2 regions of the Stenotrophomonas sp. FSL W7-1447 genome follow, and region 2 is predicted to be linked to the other one. Evidence: predicted binding sites of a transcription regulator. Region 2 holds the regulator's gene; the other holds the start of a gene.
The links. Region 2 encodes FliA, which starts transcription of late flagellar genes. Its sites were predicted from a motif close to TAAAGTTTNNCNNNCNNNGGCCGATAA; they were not measured.

Region 1: the regulator FliA is predicted to act here: its motif matches at 2,635-2,661, upstream of NSQ78_RS13520 (methyl-accepting chemotaxis protein).

The regions. Positions count from the first base shown of each region.
Region 1 is NZ_CP150199.1:2,868,335-2,875,460, forward strand. It holds gene NSQ78_RS13515 (GGDEF domain-containing protein) at 1-583, shown strand, start outside; gene NSQ78_RS13520 (methyl-accepting chemotaxis protein) at 580-2,403, opposite strand; gene NSQ78_RS13525 (DUF5694 domain-containing protein) at 2,872-3,972, shown strand; gene NSQ78_RS13530 (hypothetical protein) at 4,059-4,361, opposite strand; gene NSQ78_RS13535 (PAS domain S-box protein) at 4,424-6,613, opposite strand; gene NSQ78_RS13540 (Tex family protein) at 6,822-7,126, opposite strand, start outside.
Region 2 is NZ_CP150199.1:2,265,392-2,272,517, forward strand. It holds gene NSQ78_RS10620 (flagellar motor protein) at 1-226, opposite strand, end outside; gene NSQ78_RS10625 (chemotaxis protein CheA) at 328-2,157, opposite strand; gene NSQ78_RS10630 (protein phosphatase CheZ) at 2,160-2,765, opposite strand; gene cheY (chemotaxis response regulator CheY) at 2,765-3,157, opposite strand; gene NSQ78_RS10640 (RNA polymerase sigma factor FliA) at 3,215-3,958, opposite strand; gene NSQ78_RS10645 (P-loop NTPase) at 3,955-4,842, opposite strand; gene flhF (flagellar biosynthesis protein FlhF) at 4,829-6,445, opposite strand; gene flhA (flagellar biosynthesis protein FlhA) at 6,591-7,126, opposite strand, start outside.

The sequences.
Region 1 (7,126 bases), 600 kb from region 2:
CGTGCTGACCCAGGTCCAGATCCAGCGCGAGCGCGACGAACTGGCGTTGCTGGCCCGCCGCGATCCGCTGACTGGACTGGGCAACCGCCGCAGCTTCGATGAATCGCTCGGCAGCGCACATGGCCGTGCGCGCCGCCATGGCATGGGACTGGCGGTGCTGATGATCGACATCGACCACTTCAAGCGGCTCAACGATACGTACGGCCACCCGGTGGGCGACCGCCGCCTGCAGGCGGTCGCGGCCATCCTCGACGCCTGCCTGCAACGCGGTGATGACCTGTTGGCCCGCTACGGCGGCGAGGAGTTCATCGCGGCGCTGCCCACGCACGGCCTGGACCACGCCATTGGCCTGGCCGAGCGCCTGCGCACCGCCGTGGAAGCCGCTGCCCTGCCCGCCGCCGAGGCCCGGGTCACCATCAGCATCGGCGTGGCCTGGCAGGCCGCGCATGACCAGGGTGACCCGCGCAGCCTGGTCGAGCGCGCAGACCAGGCCCTGTACCGGGCCAAGCATGCCGGCCGCAACTGCGTGCACGCCGCCCCGGCCGTCGAGGCCGGGGAACAACAGGTCGACCGCCGCGCCTAGACCGCGCGCAGCACCGCCGCATGCGGCTGGCCGGCAACGCCATGGACGCGGAAGCTGGCCACGGTCTGCAGCAGCTGTGCCGACTGCTCTTCCATGCTGCGCGCCGCCGCCGAGGCTTCCTCGACCAGCGCGGCGTTCTGCTGGGTGCCCTGGTCGATCAGATCGACGGCCTGGTTCATCTGCTGGATGTCGTCGCTCTGCTGCTGCGCGGCCGTGCTGATCTCGGACATCAGCTCGCTGACCCGGCGCACGTTGGTGACGATCTCGTCCATGGTGCGTCCAGCGCTTTCGACCTGAGCGGTACCGGCGCCGACGTTGGCCACCGACGCATCGATCAGCTGCTTGATCTCCTTGGCCGCGCTGGCCGAGCGCTGCGACAGTTCGCGAATCTCGGTGGCGACCACGGCGAAGCCACGGCCGTGTTCCCCTGCCCGCGCTGCTTCCACCGCCGCGTTCAACGCAAGGATGTTGGTCTGGAAGGCGATACCGTCGATCACGCCGATGATGTCGACGATGCGCCGCGAGGACGCGTTGATCACCGCCATGGTCTCGACCACCTCGTGCACGACGCTGCCGCCTCGCGCGGCGACATCGGCGGCGCCACCGGCCAGCTGGCTGGCCTGGCGCGCGTTGGTCGCAGTGCGCTGGACGGTCTCGGCCAGGCCCTTCATCGACACTGCGGTCTCCTCCAGTGACGCGGCCTGCTGCTCGGTGCGCTGTGACAGGTCGCCGTTGCCCTGCGCGATCTCGGTGGCGCCGACGGCAATGGTGTCGGCGGCGAATTTGATCTGGCCGATGATCGCGCCCATCGCCTCGACCAGCGCATTCACGCCCTCGCACAACTCGGCGATCGGGCCGTTCTTGTCGGCGGTGGCCACGCGCCGGGTCAGGTCGCCCTGCTTGGCAGCCGCCACCACCTCGCGGGTCTGCGCCACGGCGCGCTGCATGGCCTGGTTCTCATGCACCTGCGCGGTGATGTCGGTGGCGTACTTGACCACCTTGAACGGCTTTCCGTTGAGGTCCAGGATCGGGTTGTAGGACGCCTGGATCCAGACCTCGCGCCCGCCATTGCCGAGCCGCCGGTATTGGCCGGCATCGTATTCGCCACGGCCGAGCTTTTCCCAGAACTGGCGATACTCGGCACTGTCGCGATGGTCGGGCTCGATGAACAGCGCGTGGTGCTGCCCGCGCACCTCGTCCAGGCGGTAACCGGTGGCGGCCAGGAAGTTGTCGTTGGCCGACAGGATGTGCCCATCCATGCTGAATTCAATCACTGCCTGCGACTTGTCGATCGCCGCCAGCTGCCCGGCCGAGTCGGCCGCCTGCAGCTTCTGCGCCGTGATGTCGGTGGCGAACTTGACCACCTTGTACGGGCGCCCCTGCCGGTCCAGCACCGGGTTGTACGAGGCCTGGATCCAGATCTCGCGCTGGCCCTTGCCGAAACGCCGGTACTGGCCCGCGTCATATTCGCCGCGGCCCAGCCGCGCCCAGAAGTCGCGGTACTCGGCGCTGCGCGCGTGCTCCGGGTCGACGAACAGGGAATGATGCCTGCCCTGGATCTCCTCCAGCCGGTAGCCCATCGCCTGCAGGAAGTTGTCGTTGGCCTGCAGGATGGTGCCATCGAGGGCGAACTCGATGACCGCCTGGACCCGGTGCAGCGCCGCGACCTGCGCCTCGAGTTCGGAACGGGCATCGGCCGCCGCATCGACGCCGGCGCGGGGATGGGGGGCCAGCGCGCCCAGCAGGGCACGCCACGGCGACCAGCGGGTATGCAGCTCGGCCGGCGCCTGCGCGCCTGCCGTGAAGCCTGGAATGAGCATTGTCTGATCCTCGGTGTCCGGTAAGCGGTTGCGACCCGACGGGCGGGATGCCCGGCGGCAACTTCAGTTGCTTGGGACTACAGGTGCCTGCAGGCACCCCGCGAGCGGCTGGCAAGCACGCCTGCTGCGGGCGCGGCCTGCATCCGGGGGCGGCGGAACACACAGCGCGGGCCACCCGTCAGGGGCAGCCTGGGGTCCTGCAGCGGGCGACGGGAGCGGGATCCAGAGGGAGTATCGGCGACGTGATCGTTGGCTTTAGCCGGATTACGCGACGTCCGTCGCAACTTCAGATGCAACGGCAGGGATGCGATAGACAATCGCGATCTTCATCACATTCCGCTCACGCACGCGGAAAGCGGGGATGCCGTTCAAGCAAGGAAGGTTTACATGACCAACGGGAGATTCCCGGCCCACGGGGAATGGCCAGCATGCAGCGGACTGCAGGACGTCACCTGACACGGAGATCGCATGTTCCCACGCTTGGCCAGCCTCCTGATCCTGGGCCTGTGCAGCGCCGGCGCGCTTGCCGCCGACGGCACCTATCGCCCGTCCTTCCAGCCGGACCTGCTGAAAGGACCACCGCCCGGCCCCCCGAACCAGGTGATGGTGCTGGGCAGCCCGCATCTCTCCGGCCTGCCGAAGACCTTCACGCGGGAGCATCTCGAGCCGCTGCTGGAGCCGCTGCTGGCGCGCCTTCAGGCATGGCAACCGACGGCCGTCGCGGTGGAGAACCTGTCCGGCATGCAATGCGACTTCATGCGACGCAACCCCGCGCGCTACGCTGACAGTGTCGAGACCTACTGCATCGACCCGGCACCGGCCCACGCCGCGACCGGCCTGGACGTTCCCAGCGCCAATGCCGAGATGGAGCGCCTGCTCGCGGATTGGCCGAAAGCCCCGACACCGGCCCAGCGCCGCCGCCTCGCGGCCGTGTTCCTCGCCGCAGGCGAGAACGGTTCGGCCGTGGTGCAATGGCTGCGCCTGCCCAGCGATGAACGTCGCGCCGCAGACAGCCTGACGCCGGAGCTGGTGCAGTTCCTCGACAGGCGCTTGGCCAGGCGCGACGAGGCCGGCATGATCGCCGGCGTCCTCGCGGCACGCCTGGGCCTGGAACGGCTGTGGTCGGTGGATGACCACACCGCCGACACGCCTGTCCCGAAGGACCGGGAGAAGGCCTATGGCGCGGCGCTCCAGGCGGCCTGGGACAACCCGGCGACCACGGCGCGGTTCGTCGCCGACGAAGCGCTGCACGCCCACCTGTCCAAGCCCGACGGCCTGCTTGCGCTCTACCGCAACTACAACGCTGCGGACACGGCGATGACCGTCTACCACAGCGACTTCGGCGCGGCCCTGGGCGAGCCGTCACCCGAGGCCTTCGGGCGCAATTACCTGGGCTATTGGGAAACACGCAACCTGCGCATGGTCGCCAACATGCGCGACGTGCTCGGCCAGCATCCGGGCACCCGCATGCTCACCATTGTCGGTGCCTCGCACAAGGGCTACTACGAGGCCTACCTCAACCAGATGCATGATGTGCAGCTGGTCAGTACGGACGCCGTATTGCGCTGACGGCCGGGGTGCCGGCGCATGGCCGGGCCGCGCCGCCCCGGACATCCACTGCGCCAGCGGGCATCTCCAGCGGCCGCTGCCGCAGATCACTGCCTTCCAGCGCGCGCCATGCCGGCGCGTGCTGATGGATGCCGCGCTGGCATCGTGCCGGAGGCGATACGCCCACGATCACAGCGGCCATGCCGCCACAGCAACAGGCAGGCCGCAAACGTGCAGGCCAGACTGAGCAGCAGCAGCGCGAACGCTCCCCGCTGCAACACGGGCAACAACGCCTGTGCGTGCTGGTCGCCGTGCAGCTGTTCGGTACGCAGGCAAGCGGCCAGCGCCAGGCACCAGCCAATCAGGGCCGGGATGAACATGCGTACCGCAGCCGGGTTCCAGGCATTCATGGGGTCACCTGCGTGAGTGGAGATGCGCGCAGTATTCGCGCGCGTCCTCTCACAGGCTGAGATCAGTCCTCGGCGGCGTCGGGATCGTCACCCGGACGCTCGGACAACTCGCCCTGCACCTGCACGTTGTTGCGCCCCATCGCCTTGGCCCGGTAGCACTGGGCATCGGCCGCGGCGACCGCCTGGTCCACGCTCATCCCGCCCGCCAGGGGCGCAATGCCGATGCTGGCTCCGACCCGCAACCGGTGCTGGTCCCAGGGAATGGACAGCGCGGCCAGGGTCTGCAGCAGCTCGCCGCCGATGCGCGCCGCACGCCGCGGCGTGCAACCGGACAGGATGACCGCGAATTCGTCACCGCCCAACCGCGCCACCACGTCCGAATCGCGCACGCCGTGGCGCAGCACGCTGGCCACCGCCCACAGCACGGCATCACCGGCCAGGTGGCCCCAGGTGTCATTGACCGGCTTGAAGCGATCGAGATCGATGTACATCAACGAGGCCGCCTGGCCGGTGCGCTCGACGCGGGTGATCGCCTGCTGCAGGTGCACCTCGAAGCCGCGGCGGTTGCTCAGTTCGGTCAGCGGGTCGATCTCGGCCAGGTGGCGCGCTTCGCGCTGGCGCGCGCGCTGCTGGGTGTCGTCGCGCAGCACCCACACCGCGCCGCGCACGTGGCCTTCGTCATCGCGCAGCCAGGCACGGGTCAGGTCCACCGGCACCGTGGCCGTCCCCAGCCGCAGCAGCAGGTCGGCGTGCAGGTCCACCGCATTGCTCTCCGGGTCCAGCAGCACCGACACGTCCAGCACCGAGCCGGGTGCGTACTCGGTGGTCAGCGCCAGCACGTCCTGCACCTTGTGCCCGGCCAGCGACAATGCGCCATCACCGGCCAGGGTGCGCACCGCAGCCGCATTGGCGTAATCGATGCGCCCGTCCAGGCTGACGCTGATCACCAGGTCGGCCACTGCGTCCAGGGTGATGCGGCTGCGCTGTTCACTTTCGAACAGGCGCTGCTCGCTGCTGCGCTGGGCGGTGATGTCCTGGATCTGCGACACGAAATGCAGCGGCTCGCCGTGCTCGTTGCGCACCAGCGACACCGACAGACGCGCCCAGATGATGCGGCCGTCGCGGTCGAGATAGCGCTTTTCCAGATGGTAGTGACTGCGCCGTCCCGCCAGCAGGTCCTGCACCAGGGCCAGATCGGTCTGCAGATCATCGGGATGGGTCAGGCGCTGGAAATCGACCTGCAGCAGTTCCTCGCGCGGATAGCCCAGGATCCTGCACAGCGCGTCGTTGACGTCCAGCCAGCGCCCCTCCAGCGAGACCAGCGCCATGCCCAGCGCGGCAGAGGTGAACGCGCCGGCGAACTTCTCCGCCGACAATCGTGCCTCCGCGCGCGCCTGCAGGATCTCGGTGATGTCGATGGCCATGCCGACATAGCCGATCCGCGCGCCCCCGGCACCGTCCATGCGGCTGATCGACAGGCGCACCTGGCGGGGCTGGCCATCCTTGCGCAGCAACGTCCACTGCCGCGAATAGGTCTGTCCATCGGCACGCGCACTGAGTGCTTCGAACACATCGGGACGGTTGCCGCCGGCATCGACCAGCGGTTGCATCCAGGCCGCCAGCTCGCCCGGATCGTGGAAAGCATCGAGCCGGCGCTGGCCGACCACGTCCACCGCGCTGTAGCCCAGCAGCCGCTCCGCCCCCGTGTTGAACAGAGTGATGGTGCCATCGGTATCGGTGGCGATCACCGCCACCTCATCGGACGCATCGACCACCGCCTGCAGGCGTTGCCGGGTCTCGGCCGCGTCCTGCCGCGCCTGCTGCAGCTCGGTCACGTCGGCGTGGGCACCGGCCATCCACAACGGCCTGCCCTGCCCGTCCCACTCGAACACCCGGCCACGGTCCTGGATCCAGATCCACTGGCCGTTCTTGTGGCGCATGCGCAGCAGGCAGGCGTAGTTGTCGCTGCGCCCTTCGAAATGGTCGTCCAGCGCCGCATCCGACAGCGCGATGTCATCGGGATGGACCAGTTTCAGGAAGGTCTTCTGGCAGATCGGTTCCAGCTCTTCCAGGCGGTAGCCGACGATCTCGGCCCAGCGCGCGTTGACCCGCATCTCGCCGGTCTGCACGTTCCACTCCCAGGTTCCCGCAGCGGTACCGTCGATGATCATCGCCAGGCGGCGACGCTCTTCCGCCAGCTCATGCAGGCGGCGCTCCAGCAGTCCATTGCCGTGGGTGCCCTGGCCCGCCATCAATCCGGTCCCCTGCCGGCACAGGCAGGCGCCGACCGCAGCAGGGTGCTGCGGCCGCCGGTACAGGCGACGGGTGGTGCTGGCGTCATGGCCCTCCCCAGCGACAGCGGGGTGGCCGAACGCCCCCCCTCAGGCGCAAGTGTGCGCAATCACGGGGAAAACCGACAAGTCCCCCGCCACGAGCCAAGCGTGACGGGGGGCACGATCCTCAACTGCGCTTGGCGCGGGCGAAGGCCTCGGCCAGGGCGTTGTTGGCCGGCGGAGCAGACTGGGCGGGACGACCGCCCGCCCCCTGGCCCCGGTTCGGACCGCGGTTCTGGCCGCCTGCGTCGCGGCGTGGCCCCGGCGCCTGGCCGCGTTCATCACGCTGGCCCGGACGGCTGGTGGCCTGGCCGGGGGTGTCGTCCAGGCGACGGGTCAGGGCAATGCGCTTGCGCGCCACGTCGACCTCCAGCACCTTCACTTTGACGATGTCACCGGCCTTGACCACATCGCGCGGGTCCTTCACGAACG
Region 2 (7,126 bases):
CGCGGCGGTCGCTGTGCGGGGGGCGAACGACCCAGCGCACGATCTTGAACGCATGCTTGAACACCGCCGGCGAGGTGTGCAGCAGGATCGCGGCAACGGTGCCGACGATGACGATCACGAACGCCGCAGGCGACCACAGGGACGCCAGGCCGGCGCCCTTGAGGATGCTGCCGCCGACCAGCGAGGCCAGGGCGAGAAAGAGTCCAATGAGGCTGAGTCTATCCATGGATCCGGTATCGGCTTGTATGAATGGGACTTGAGACACCGGTAGATCGCGTAACGACGGTAGTCACAGTTTTCGGGGCACCGGGACTGGCCCGGCGAGCGTCAGCGCAGGCCGTCCACATCCAGGATCAGCGCCATGCGACCATCGCCGATCAAGGTTGCACCGGCGTAACCGCGCAGGCCGCGCAGGGCCTTCGGCAGTGGCTTGATGACCACTTCCTCGCGCCCGCGGACCTGGTCCACGACCAGGCCGAAGCGCGCTTCACCGGCCTGCAGCACGACGATGGTCAGCAGGGTCGACGTGGCGGGCGTCACATCCAGCCACTGGCGGAGATCGACCAGCGGCAGGGTGTGCGAACGGCGGTCGAGCACGGCGCGGCCATCGAACCAGCCCAGCGACGTGCCAGGCGCGTGCAGCACTTCCATCACGCGGGCCAGCGGCAACGCATAGACGTCTTCGCCGGCCTGCACCAGCAGCGTCGGCAGGATCGCCAGCGTGAGCGGCACGCGGATCAGGAAGCGGCTGCCACGGCCCAGTTCCGACTGGATCTGGATCTGCCCGCTGAGTTCGCGGATGCGCGACTGCACCACGTCCATGCCGACGCCACGGCCGGAGATGTCCGTGACCTGCTGCTTGGTCGAAAAGCCCGGCAGGAACACCAGGTGCAGGCACTCCTCGCTGCTCAGGCGGGCGGCGGCTTCGGGATCGATCAGGCCCTTCTCGCGCGCCTTCGCACGCAGCTTTTCCGGATCAATGCCGGCGCCATCGTCCTGCACCTCGATGCTGACGTAGTCACCTTCCTGCTGCGCCGACAGCCGCACGTGGCCCATCCGCGGCTTGCCCTGTGCTTCGCGCAGGTCGGGCATTTCCACGCCATGGTCGATGGCGTTGCGGACCAGGTGCACCAGCGGGTCGGCCAGGGCCTCGACCAGGTTGCGGTCGAGTTCGGTCTCGGCGCCGATCAACTCCAGGTCCACTTCCTTCTTCAGCGAGCGGGCGACATCGCGGGCGACCTTGGGAAAGCGCGAGAACACCTTGCCCACCGGCTGCATGCGGGTGCGCATCACCGCCGACTGCAGGCGCGCGGTGGCGATGTCCAGGGTGGACACGGCGCGGTCCAGCTCCTCGTCGCGCAGGCGGGCACGCAGGGTCTTGAGCCGGTTGCGCGACAGCACCAGTTCGCCGATCAGATTGACGATCGCATCCAGGCGCTTGGTGTCCACGCGCACGGTATGTTCCGCCTCGGCCAGCGGCTTGGCGGCCGGCTTGGGCGCCGGCGCGCCGGTGCGGCCGCCGGGCGTGGGGCAGCGAGCGGCGCCGGCTACCGCAGCGGCAGGCCTGGCGCCGGGTGCGGCGCCACCGTGCAGCTGGTCGAGCAGGGCCTCGAATTCGTCTTCGCTGATCAGGCCGTCGTCGGTCTTCTTGGCCGGTGCGACCGCGGTCGGGGCGTTGCCGCCGTGCAGCTGGTCAAGCAGGGCTTCGAATTCGTCGTCGGTGATCAGGTCACTGCTACCGGCTGCCGGAGCGGCGGCGACAGGCGCCGCCGCGGTGCCACCGTGCACATCGAACTGGGCGATCAGGTCCGGCGGTGCATAGCCCGGTTCGGTGCCGGACGACACGGCGTCCAGCATCGACTGCAGGTAGTCCAGCGATTGCTGCGCGGCGTCGAAGTGGTGCGCCTGCAATACGGCCTGGCCGGCGCGCGCGGCGCCCAGCGCTTCCTCAGCAGCGTGGCACAGCTCGACCATCGCGGTGACGCCAAGGAAGCCGGCGCCACCCTTGAGCGTGTGGTAGCCGCGGAACACCGCGTTCAGCTGTTCGCCGTCCTGCGGTGCCTGCTCCAGCGACACCAGCTGTTCGCCGAGGCGATCCAGGATCTCCTGTGCCTCGATGATGAAATCGGCAGTGATGTCGTCGGATACCGCGCTCATGCTTACAGCCCCAGATCCGACAACAGGTCGTCGGCGTCGTTCTGCGAGACCGCGTGGCGGTCCAGTCCCTTCAGTGCCGGCCCGGCCAGTTCCGGGTCGGTGCGATGCTGTTCCGGCGGCAGGCCGAGCGCGCCGAAGCCTTCGTGCACGCGGCGGACGATGCCGACCACGCGACGGATGATCTGCCCGGTCAGGTCCTGGTAGCTCTGGGTCAGGGCGATCTCGGTCAGGTTGTGGCGGATGCGCTCGAGCTGCGCGTCCTGGCCCGGCTGCAGGCCTTCGGCGCGCAGCTGCTCGGTCAGGCTGCGGCATTCCTCGGCCAGGTCCAGGGTGCGGTGCGTGGCCTGTTCGGTCATCGCCACCACATGGTCCAGGCGTGCGCAGGCATCGTCCAGTTCGCCGGCCTCGCTGGGCACGGTCGGCAGTTCGCCCAGGGCCTGCCCGAGCTCGCGGGCCAGCCGCGAGAGGCCGCTCATCATCGGCTGCGTGCGCAGCGCGACCAGCCCGTCGATGCGTTGACGCCACGCGGCTTCATCGCCGGACTCCAGCGCGTCCAGGGCTTCCTGCAGGCGCAGGGCGAGGGCGTTCCTGTCGACCGTGGTATCCATCAGGCGCTGGCCGCCAGGCGTTCGAAGATCTTGCCGAGCTTTTCTTCCAGCGTCTGCGCGGTGAACGGCTTGATGATGTAGCCGTTCACGCCGTTCTGGGCCGCTTCGATGATCTGCTCGCGCTTGGCTTCGGCGGTGACCATCAGCACCGGCAGGGTCTTCAGCTTGGCGTCGGCGCGGATCGCCTTGAGCAGTTCGATGCCGGTCATCACCGGCATGTTCCAGTCGGTGACCACGAAATCGAACGGCTGGCTCTGCAGCAGCGACAGCGCGGCATGCCCGTCCTCGGCTTCGGCGGTGTTGGTGAAGCCAAGATCGCCCAGCAGGTTCTTGACGATCCGACGCATGGTCGAGAAGTCGTCGACGATCAGGATGCGCATGTTCTTGTTCAAAGCAGAGTTCCTTTGTTGTTCATTCCGGGCGGCCGGGGGCAGCCGCCTCGGGCATGTTCACTCTTCCAGGCCGGCGTCCGCCGCCTCGAAAATCTTCAGCCGTCCACGCAGGCGCAGCACGGCCTGGCCGTGGATCTGGCAGACCCGCGATTCGCTCACGCCGAGCACCGCGCCGATCTCCTTCAGGTTCAGTTCCTGCTCGTAGTAGAGCGAGAGCACCAGCTGTTCGCGCTCGGGCAGGTGGCCGATGGCCTTGCCCAGCTCGCGACCGAACTCGCCACGCTCCAGCACCTGTTGCGGGGTCGGGCCGCCCTGGGCGACGGTGTCCAGCTCGCCCTGGTCTTCGATGCGCGATTCCAGGCTCAACACCTGGCCGCGCGCGGCGTCTTCCATCAGGCGCAGGTACTCGGGCAGCGGCATCTCCATCGCGGCGGCGACTTCGGTGGCGCTGGCGGCGCGACCGCTGCTCTGTTCCAGGCGGCGGATGGTGGCGGCCGCATCGCGTGCGCGCCGGTGCACCGAGCGCGGCACCCAGTCGCCACGGCGGATCTCGTCGATCATCGAGCCGCGGATGCGGATCGAGGCGTAGGTCTCGAACGAGGCGCCCTGGTCGGCGTCGTAACTGCGCGAGGCTTCGATCAGGCCCATCATGCCGGCCTGGATCAGGTCGTCCACCTCGACGCTGGCGGGCAGGCGCGCGGCCAGGTGGTGGGCGATGCGCCGCACCAGGTCCGAATGCTGGGCGATGACATCGTTGGCCGCCGAGCGCTGGACTTCCCTGTACTGGGCTGCGCCTTTCATGCTGCCACCCCACGCTGCTTGAGGATGCGTTCGAGGAAGAACTCGACGCCACCGCGCGGTTCGGTCGGCGCCTGCCAGCGCGCGGTACGGCGTGCGATCTCGGTGATCGCCAGCGCCGACGGGCTGGACGGATAGGCCTTCACCACCGGTTGCTGGCGCTGCACCGACAGGCGCAGCCAGTCATCCTGCGGCACGCAGCCCAGGTAGTTCAGCGAGACGTCGGCCAGGAACTTCTCGCAGACGCGGGTCAGCTTTTCGTACAGCACGCGGCCCTCGTTGGGGTCGCGGACCATGTTGGCCACCACCTGGACGCGGTCCACGCCCCGTTCGCGCGACAGCACCTTGATCAGCGCGTAGGCGTCGGTGATGGACGCCGGCTCGTCACAGACCACCACCACGGTGTCCTGCGCGGCCTGGCAGAAGGTCAGCACGCCGTCGGTGATGCCGGCGGCGGTGTCCACCACCATGATGTCCAGCTCGCGTTCCAGTTCGGAGAACACATTGACCAGGCCGACGTGCTCGGCGGGGGCCAGCTCGGCCATGTGCCGGCGGCCGGACGCGGCCGGCACCACCAGCACGCCGTTCGGGCCTTCGACGATGACGTCGTCCAGCGAGCAGCGGCCGGCGACCAGGTCGGCCAGCGTAAAGGTGGGGTTCAAGCCCAGGATCACGTCGATGTTGGCCAGGCCGAGGTCGGCGTCCAGCAGCAGCGTGCGCTTGCCCATGCCGGCCAGCGCCACGGCCAGGTTGGCCGACACGTTGGTCTTGCCCACGCCGCCCTTGCCGCCGGTCACGGCAAGGGTGCGCACAGGGCCGAGCGGCTCGCTGCGGGTGGCCGACAGCGGGAAGGTCTTGGTCAGCTTGGCGTACTCACGCGACGGCATGGTTCAACTCCGGGTTGCAGGGCATATCGGCCGCTCGGCGCAAATCTTCAAGGCGAAGTACAAGATTGGCTGCACTGGCCCGGTGCAGGTCCTCCGGAACGTCCTGCCCATCGGTCACCCAGGTGATCGGCAGGGCGTGGTCCACGGCCACCGACAGGGCGTTGCCGAAGCGGCCGGTCTCGTCCAGCTTGCTCAGCACCAGGCCCTGCAGGTTGGCGGCACCGAAGCGGCGGACCACCTCGTCCATGTCGCCGAAGCTGGTGTTGGCCGGCAGCACCAGCAGGGTGCGGACCTGGCGCGCGGCGCGCAGCCACTGCAGCTGGGCGGCCAGCGCGCGGTCGCGCGGGCCCAGGCCGGCGGTGTCGATCAGCACCAGCTTGTAGTCCTTCAGGCGTTCCAGCAGCTGGTCCAGGTCGGTGCCGCTGTTGGCCTCGTGCACGGCGATACCGAGCTGGCGGCCGTAGCCATACAGCTGCTCGCGGGCGCCGATGCGGGTGGTGTCGGTGGTGACCAGGGCCACGTCACGCGGCGCATGCTTCTCGGCGAAGCGCGAGGCCAGCTTGGCGATGGTGGTGGTCTTGCCGGCGCCGGTCGGGCCCACAAGGGCGATCACGCCGCCTTCTTCCAGCGGGTCGACCGGGGCGATCGGCAGCTTGCGCGAGATCAGCCCCAGCATCAGGCCGCGGCCGCGGTGGGCTTCGGTTTCCAGCGGAATCTGCATGGCCACGTCGCGGGCCAGGCCGGCGTCGAAGCCGTACTCGTCCATCAGGTCCAGCGCGGTGGCGCGCACCGGGCAGCCGCGCAGGCGCTCGTCGGTGAAGCGGTTCATCTCGCGCTCGATCACCTGGCGCATGCCGGCCACTTCCTGGCGCAGCTGGCGGATCTCGGCGTCGTCCTGGGCGACCACCGTCAGCACCGGGGCCGGGGCCAGGGTGGGCGCCGGCGCGGCTTCGACGATGGCATCGGCCAATGCCGGTTCGGTGGCGGCGCTGGCCGGCTGCGCGTCGGCGACGGCAGCGGTCGGCAGCGGCGGCGGCTGCACCGCCGGCGCCACGCTTTCGTGATGCGCCTCGTGCGGCGGATCGATCGGGAAGCGGGCGCGGTTGGCCGGCACAGCCGCGGCCGGTGCGACGATGGCTTCGGCGAACGGCGCGAAGATCTGCTCCGGCAGTGCCGGTTCGTTGACGGTGGCACGCGCCAGGGTGGCGGCAAAGCCGGTGCTGCCACGGGTCGGCACGATCTCGTCGGCGCTGTCCAGCGTGCGGCCGGTGGCACCGACGGCGGCGCGGGCAAGGGCGGCCACCGCCGAGGTGGTGGCGGCGACCGGTTCCGGCGCCGGGGTGGCGCTGCGGCGGCGGGTGACGGCGGCGATCACCGCGTCGGCGGCGGTGCGCGGCTTGGCTGCCGGCGGCGGTGCGACGTCACGGCGCGAGGCTTCCAGTGCACGCTGCACGGCGCTCTCGTCATAGTTGGCGGCGGCGACGATCTCGATGCCTTCCTCGATCCGGCGGTTGGACAGGATCACGGCGTCAGGACCGTGTTCCTTGCGCACCAGGTTCATGGCCGAACGCATGTCGGCGGCGACGAATCGTTTGATTTTCATGCTGTGGTCACGAGGCGAAGACGGCGGGGTGGCGGTCGGGGAACTCGGGTGATCGGTGGTCTGCACGGTGCGGGTTCCCCTTGGTATCGGTCTGTTGCGTTGGTTCGAAAGTGGTGTCTGTTTTCTGGCGCGTCGGAGCCCGGCGTCAGCTGATCGTTCCGACCAGCTTCAGGCGCTTGTCTTCCGGCACCTCGCTGTAGGCCAGGACCGACAGCGACGGAACGCTGTGGCGGACCAGGCGGGCCAGCGCGGCGCGCACCGGGCCAGGTACCAGCACGACCGCGGGCTCGTTGCGGGCTTCCTGCTTGCTGACACATTCGGCCAGGCTCTGGTGCAGTCGCTCAGCGAGTCCGGGTTCCAGCGCGGCGCCGTTGCCCTGCGTGGACTCCTGCAAGACACGTTCCAATTGCGGGTTGAGGGTGAACACCGGCAGCTCCGCCGACATTCCGGCGATCTCCTGCACGATGAAGCGGCCCAGTGCGGTGCGCACGGCAGCGGTCAGCACGGCCGGGTCCTGGCTGCTGGGCGCGTGTTCGACCAGCGCTTCGGCGATCTTGCGCAGCTGGCGGATCGGAATGCGCTCGACCAGCAGGTTCTGCAGCACGCGCACCACCGCCGACAGCGGCAGCGCCTTGGGCGTCAGATCTTCGACGAGCTTGGGTGCGCTCTTGGCCAGGTTGG